Regions from separate parts of the Subdoligranulum sp. DSM 23681 genome, predicted to be linked through region 1. Evidence: a T-box and tRNA genes for the amino acid it is inferred to sense, from the RefSeq annotation. Region 1 holds a T-box; the other holds one or more tRNA genes.

Region 1 (3,187 bases):
ACGAAATGCAGGCGAACACGTGGCGGTTGGAATAAGTGATCTGTGTCTTTTGGACCCGCACAGTGAATGGACCTACAGACTGCAACAAGCGGCTCTCAAAAGCTTCAAACAGAGATAAAGCTGCAGGATTTTGATCGAAGAAGAACAAAGTGTCGGCATTTGGCACGGTGACCGTCTCCTTTTCTTGTTTTAGATAAAAAGCCGTTCCGCAAATTTACGGAACGGCTTTGGTCTCATGCATAGACTGTACGTCGCAGGTTGGTCACAGCATCACTTTATGGTATACTTTTTTACCCTTCTTAATCACAACACCGCTTTTCAGGGACTCGGCTGTCAGCGCTGTGGCAGGGTCAGTGACCTTCTCGCCATCCAGCAGGACACCTCCCTGCTGGACCAGCTGACGGGCCTCCCGGTTGGAAGAGCACAGTCCGGCGGCCACCATGGCAGCCAGCAGGCCCACTTTTCCATCCTTGACAAGGGCAGCGTCCAGAACGGTGGAAGGCATGTGCTCCTGGTCTGCAGCACCGCTGAACAGACCACGGGCAGTCTCCTGCGCCTTCGTGGCCTCTTCTTCACCATGCACCATCTTGGTCAGCTCAAAGGCCAGAATCTCCTTGGCCTTGTTCAGCTGCTCGCCCTGCCAGTGGTCCATCTCGTCGATCTGCTCCAAAGGCAGGAAGGTAAGCATACGGATGCACTTGAGAACGTCGGCATCGCCCACGTTGCGCCAGTACTGGTAGAACTCGAAGGGGCTGGTTTTGTTCGGGTCAAGCCAGACGGCATTGCCGGCGGTCTTACCCATCTTCTTGCCCTGGGAGTCGGTCAGCAGCGTAATGGTCATGGCGTAGGCATCCTTGCCCAGCTTGCGGCGGATGAGCTCGGTGCCTCCCAGCATGTTGGACCACTGATCATCGCCGCCGAACTGCATGTTGCAGCCGTAGTGCTGGAACAGATGATAGAAGTCGTAACTCTGCATGATCATGTAATTGAATTCCAGGAAGGACAGACCCTTTTCCATGCGCTGCTTGTAGCATTCGGCACGGAGCATGTTGTTCACGCTGAAGCAGGCGCCCACTTCACGCAGCAGTTCCACGTAATTCAGGTTCAGCAGCCACTCTGCGTTGTTCAACATCAGGGCCTTGCCTTCGCCGAACTCGATAAAGCGCTCCATCTGCCGCTTGAAGCAGTCAGCGTTGTGGGCAATGTCTTCCATGGTCAGCATCTTCCGCATGTCGGTACGGCCGGAGGGGTCTCCGATCATGGTGGTACCGCCGCCGATCAGGGCAATGGGCTTGTTGCCCGCCATCTGCAGGCGCTTCATTAGGGTCAGGGCCATGAAGTGGCCGGCAGTCAAACTGTCGGCAGTGCAGTCAAAGCCGATGTAGAAGGTGGCCTTGCCGTTGTTGATGAGGTCGCGGATCTCGTCCTCATCCGTGACCTGCGCAATCAGGCCACGGGCTTTCAGTTCCTCATAGATGGTCATGAATCAAAAACCTCCTGTTTTGTGCGGCAAGAGCGCAAAATAAAAAACGCCCCTGCCAAATGTGAATTTGGCAGAGGGCGATAAATACGCGGTACCACCTCTGTTCACCCGCTCCTCACGGCTGCGGGCCTTCGCGGGTGCGGAACAGCAAAGTGTGACTGAACGACACCCCAAACGCTGTAACGTGCGCACACGGCACAGCCTACTGCCACTGGTGGTGGGTTCAGCCTGCTGCTCCGGGATGTATTCCCCGCCGGTCCTGTCAGCTTCTTGCACCAACCGAAGCTTCTCTGGCACAGTACATGGCGGGTACTGGTTCCCATCAACACATTTGAACAAGATTTACCCTACCACAAGCGGGAGCAAAAGTCAAGTCTGTGTTCAATGAGAGCGCTCAATCAGCTCCCGCGCACTGGCCAGACTCAGCTCCGAAACCTTATCCCCGGAAATCATATTGGCCAGCACACGGACTCGGCCATCCATATCCAGCGTATGAATTTCGGTAAACGTACGGCCATCCCGCACGTTTTTCTGAATCAGCAGCTGGTTATCCGCAAAAGCGGCAACTTGTGGTGTATGGGTGATACACAATACCTGATGTCCGGCCGCGGTCTGATGAAGAAGCTGACCGATACGTCCCGCTGCCAGCCCGGAAACACCGGTGTCAATTTCATCGTAGATGACAGTGGGCAGTGCATCCCGGTCCGCCAGTGCACTCTTAAAGGCAAGCATAATGCGGGAAAGTTCGCCGCCCGAGGCAATCTTGGCCATGGGTTTGGGCTCCTCCCCCGGGTTGGTGGAGATCAGAAATTCCACCTGATCCTGCCCATGGGAAGAAAGCGGACCCTTGGCATGGCGTAGGGCAAAACGGATACCGGGCATATTCAAAAATTCCAAAGCCTGCTTCATCTGGAGATTCATGGCCGTGAACCCTTTCAGGCGGCTTTGGGTCAGGGCTTCCGCGGCTTCCCTGGCCCGACGATATAAAGTTTGGGTCTGAGCCTTATACTCTGCAATTTTTTCGTCGGAGGTCTGGATGGTCTCCAGCTCCTGCTCGTCGGCCTCGCACCGTGCCAGCAGGTCTTCCACTTCCAGACCGTAGCGTTTTTTCAGCCGGTAGATGGTATCCAGACGGCTTTCGATCTGGTCCAGCTCCCCGGCATCAAAGTCATAGGCATCCAGCTTGTCTGCCAGGTCGGTAGCAAGCTCCCGAGCACCATAATACAACTCACTGAGTCGCTCCGCCAAAGGTGCCAGACTTTCATCCAGACGGGCGCTTTGCTGCAGGCCTCCCACGGCCTCCCCCAAAAGATCGGCCGCGCCCACGCTCTCATCGGAATCATCTCCGGAGAGCGCCGCATGGGCACCACTCAGGCCTTCCAGAATGCTTTGAGAGTGAGTGATGATGGTGCGGCGCTCCTCCAAAGACTTCTCTTCTCCCACGGAAAGGCTGGCGGCACGGATCTCCTCAATTTCTGCGCTGAGCTGTTCCATGCGCTGCTGCTTGCTGGCCTCCCCGGCCTGCAGGGAATCCAGCTGACGCTTGACTTCTACCAGTTTGCGGTACAGGGTATAGTAAGACTCAAACAGGTCCCGATTGTGGGCATACAGATCCAGCAATCCCAGATGAGTGGCCGGGTTGGTCAGGCTCTGGCTGTCATGCTGCCCATGGATGCTTAAAAGCCCCGCAGAAATATCGCGCAC
Region 2 (3,187 bases), 240 kb from region 1:
CCACACTGAATGTGCCGCAGATGATCCAGGCGATGACCGACTACAACGGCGCCTCTTCTTCCGCTTGCCCCAGCCCCGAGGAATGGGCCGAGCGTTTTCTGCAGGCTGACCAGGTCATTGCCATGACCATCAGCAGCAATCTTTCAGGCAGCTACAACGCCGCTGTGGCTGCCCGGGAGATGGTGCTGGAAGAACACCCGGAAAAGAAGATCTTCATTCTGGACACACTGAGCTGCGCCGGCGCGCTGGCATCGGCAGCCGCTCTGGCCAACCGTATGATCGGGGAAGGCGCCGGGTTTGAGGAGATCTGTCAGGCCCTGACCGAGTTCAGCAAGGAAGGCCACATTCTGTTTGCTCTGGCCAGCTTTGATAATCTGGCCAAAAACGGCCGCGTTTCCAAGGTGGTCGGCTTTATCGCCGGACGCCTGAACATGCGGGTGCTGGGCAAGCGCACCGCCGACGGCAAGATCGACTTTTTCTTCAAGACCCGCGGCGAACCCCGGGTACTGGCCCGCATTCTGGAGCAGATGGATCACGACGGCTTCGACGGTACCCGTCCGGTACTCATCAGCCACTGCAGCAACGAGAACGCCGCCACCCTGCTGACCCACGGTATCCGTGCCAAATGGCCGGAAGCCAATGTACAGGTAGTCCCCTGCGGCGGCCTTTGCAGCTTCTACGCGCAGGAGCAGGGCATTATCATTACCTACTGAGAAACCACCAGCACACCCCCGGAGAGGCGCTCTCCGGGGGTGTTTTTATGCTGCGGCAGGCATTATTGCCCCAATTCGGCAAAAGCCTGTGCGCAGCGGTCCAGCCACAGTTTCTCATACTGTGTCTGCCCCACCACACGTTTCCTCAGGTCCCCCACCGTACAAACGCCCGCGTTCCTGCACCAGCCAATGGCCGTCCGGTAGGCCTTCTGCCCTTCCGGACCCACCACCATTTCATCCGTATCATAACAGACCGGACAGGGCAGCCCCAACAGCAGCAAAGCCAATGCCCGCGTGTGGCCATCGGTCAGGGTGAAAAAACCATCGCCGAAATCATGCACCGGAAGCGGGCGGCAAGCGTTCAGGGTGGCTGGCGTGAGCCACGCCTGTACCGCCTGCAGCTTGGTACGGCTGACGTACAGCTGGCTGACATGCAGCTGTGCCGGTTGTATCCGGCGGACACCGTCAAACAGCTTTTCCATAAATGAAACCGTCCTTCCCTTTTTCCGTATAGTTTGCAAAAGAAAAACCCGAACGATAAATCGTTCGGGTTTTTGGTGGGAGCTGGTGGATTCGAACCACCGAAGCATTACGCAGCAGATTTACAGTCTGTCCCCATTGGCCACTCGGGAAAGCTCCCATCTATTCAGTTTCGCGCCGCTCGTTTGTGCTCACCTGTCAGCGCTCATTTATTATAGCAAAGGAATCTTGGAAATGCAAGCTTTTTTTGAAAAAAAGTTTGTCGATGTTTCGTTGTCTTCAAAATTTCTTTGAAAAAAGTTGATTTTTTATGGGTCGGAGCACTGTTTTTGACGGCAGAAAAGATATCCGGAACGGAGCTTTTGCCCGTCTTGCCGCCCGCCTCTCCGCAAAACGGTCCGATCAATACAAAAATCCCCGGTTTACGGAAGCCGGACCGTAAACCGGGGACCTGAAACAATTTTGTCAGCGCTCGATCTTCATGTGAGGATGGCGGGCGTTGTAGCTCTCCACAGACAGCTCCCAGGTGGTGTTGCCCTCGGCATCTTCTTCCACCCGGGTAAAGCCCATGCCGGCATAGAAGTCCTTCACCATACCGTTCTTGGCTGTGGGATAATAGTAGCCCCGGATGGTCTTGAGGCCACGGGCAGCGGCATCCGCCACCACGGCATCCATCATGGCATCTTCCATGCCGCGCTTGAGCACACGGCAGCTCATGAGCCACAGACGCAGGTGCAGGGTCTCCCCTTCCGCTTGTCCGGCCACCACCGTGACCACACCGTTATCGCCGAACTTGTCCACCAGCTTGCCGTACAGACACAGCCAGGACGGGTCATCGGCCATACCACGGATATCGTCCTCCGAGCAGCGCAGGGTGGTGAGATTGAACTGGTTCGACTTGTTGGTCAGCTGGGCGATACGCTGGATATACAGAGGTTCAAAGCCGCGGATGGTGGCTGTCATCTCCAGGCTGTCCAGATAAGCACCGTAATCCGCAAAGGCTGCCTGGGCACGGCGGCGCTCGGCGTTGGCATGGTAGAGTTCGGTCTTTTTCAGGTCCTCCCCTGAGAGGGTGGTGACCTCAAAGTAGCCGCCGTGGTCCAGGGTCTTGATGTAATTTTCGGCCCCGTCCAATACCGGCGTGGCCACACCGGGCACCTGGGCCGCCACAATGGCCCGCTCTGCCGGGTTGTCATCAGCAAAGACAAAGCTGTCCGCTCCCAGGTTGAGTTCGGCGGCAATGGCCTTGAGGTTCTGGTCCTTGGGGTCCCAGTTGGCCTTGATGGCCACGAAATCTTCCGGACGCAGAACGCCGTCGGGATGGTTGAGCCCCGCCAGCGCATTTTCCTCGTCGTTCTTGGAATCCACCGCCAGCACAACACCGATGGACTTGAGCGCCTTGCAGTAACTCTGGAATTCGGCATAGACCTGTCCCTCGGGCACTTCGGGTCCGACAGCAATGCCGTCCACCCCGTCATCCCCCACAACGCCGCCCCACAGGGTATTATCCAGGTCCAGGACCAGGGCTTTCTTGTTGCGGCCATACAGGGACTTGATGATGTTGGCCAGACTGTTGGCCAGAGACGGGATGGCATCCAGACACATGGCATACTTGTACATGTGCCAGAAGAAAGCATCTCCCCAGGCGGTCAGGCCATAGTCCGAAGCCAGATAGTCCAGGTCATTGATATAAAAGTCCTCATGGGCCGTGGCATAAGCATAGAACTTTTGATTCAGGCGGGAAATGAAGTTGGTGCGTCCCCGCACATCCCACACATCCCGGTTGCCCATCAGGCGATAGTTGGGACGGTCGAAATTATTCTGAATGACCGGACAGCTGAACTTCCGGGCCAGCGCCTGCCACATGGTCTCGAAGCGGGCGTACTCGGATTCCAGCATTTCATCCACCTGAGCCGAAGTATCGGCAGTGGTGGGGAAATGTTCAATGTTGCGCCAGTTGGTATGAATATAGATCACATCCGGTTTGAATGCAT

What was found. The T-box of region 1 lies ahead of tyrS (tyrosine--tRNA ligase). A T-box ahead of a tRNA ligase gene usually reads a tRNA of that ligase, here a tRNA-Tyr.
Region 2: it encodes a tRNA-Tyr, which carries the amino acid that the T-box ahead of tyrS (tyrosine--tRNA ligase) is inferred to sense. The anticodon was not compared.

Annotation. Positions count from the first base shown of each region.
Region 1 is NZ_CM168050.1:3,048,368-3,051,554, forward strand. It holds gene AC127K_RS14125 (DUF5655 domain-containing protein) at 1-166, opposite strand, end outside; gene tyrS (tyrosine--tRNA ligase) at 263-1,483, opposite strand; T-box leader at 1,554-1,818, opposite strand; gene recN (DNA repair protein RecN) at 1,865-3,187, opposite strand, start outside.
Region 2 is NZ_CM168050.1:2,810,411-2,813,597, reverse strand. It holds gene AC127K_RS12980 (DegV family protein) at 1-713, shown strand, start outside; gene AC127K_RS12975 (hypothetical protein) at 776-1,195, opposite strand; tRNA gene AC127K_RS12970 (tRNA-Tyr) at 1,269-1,353, opposite strand; gene AC127K_RS12965 (HAD-IIIC family phosphatase) at 1,659-3,187, opposite strand, start outside.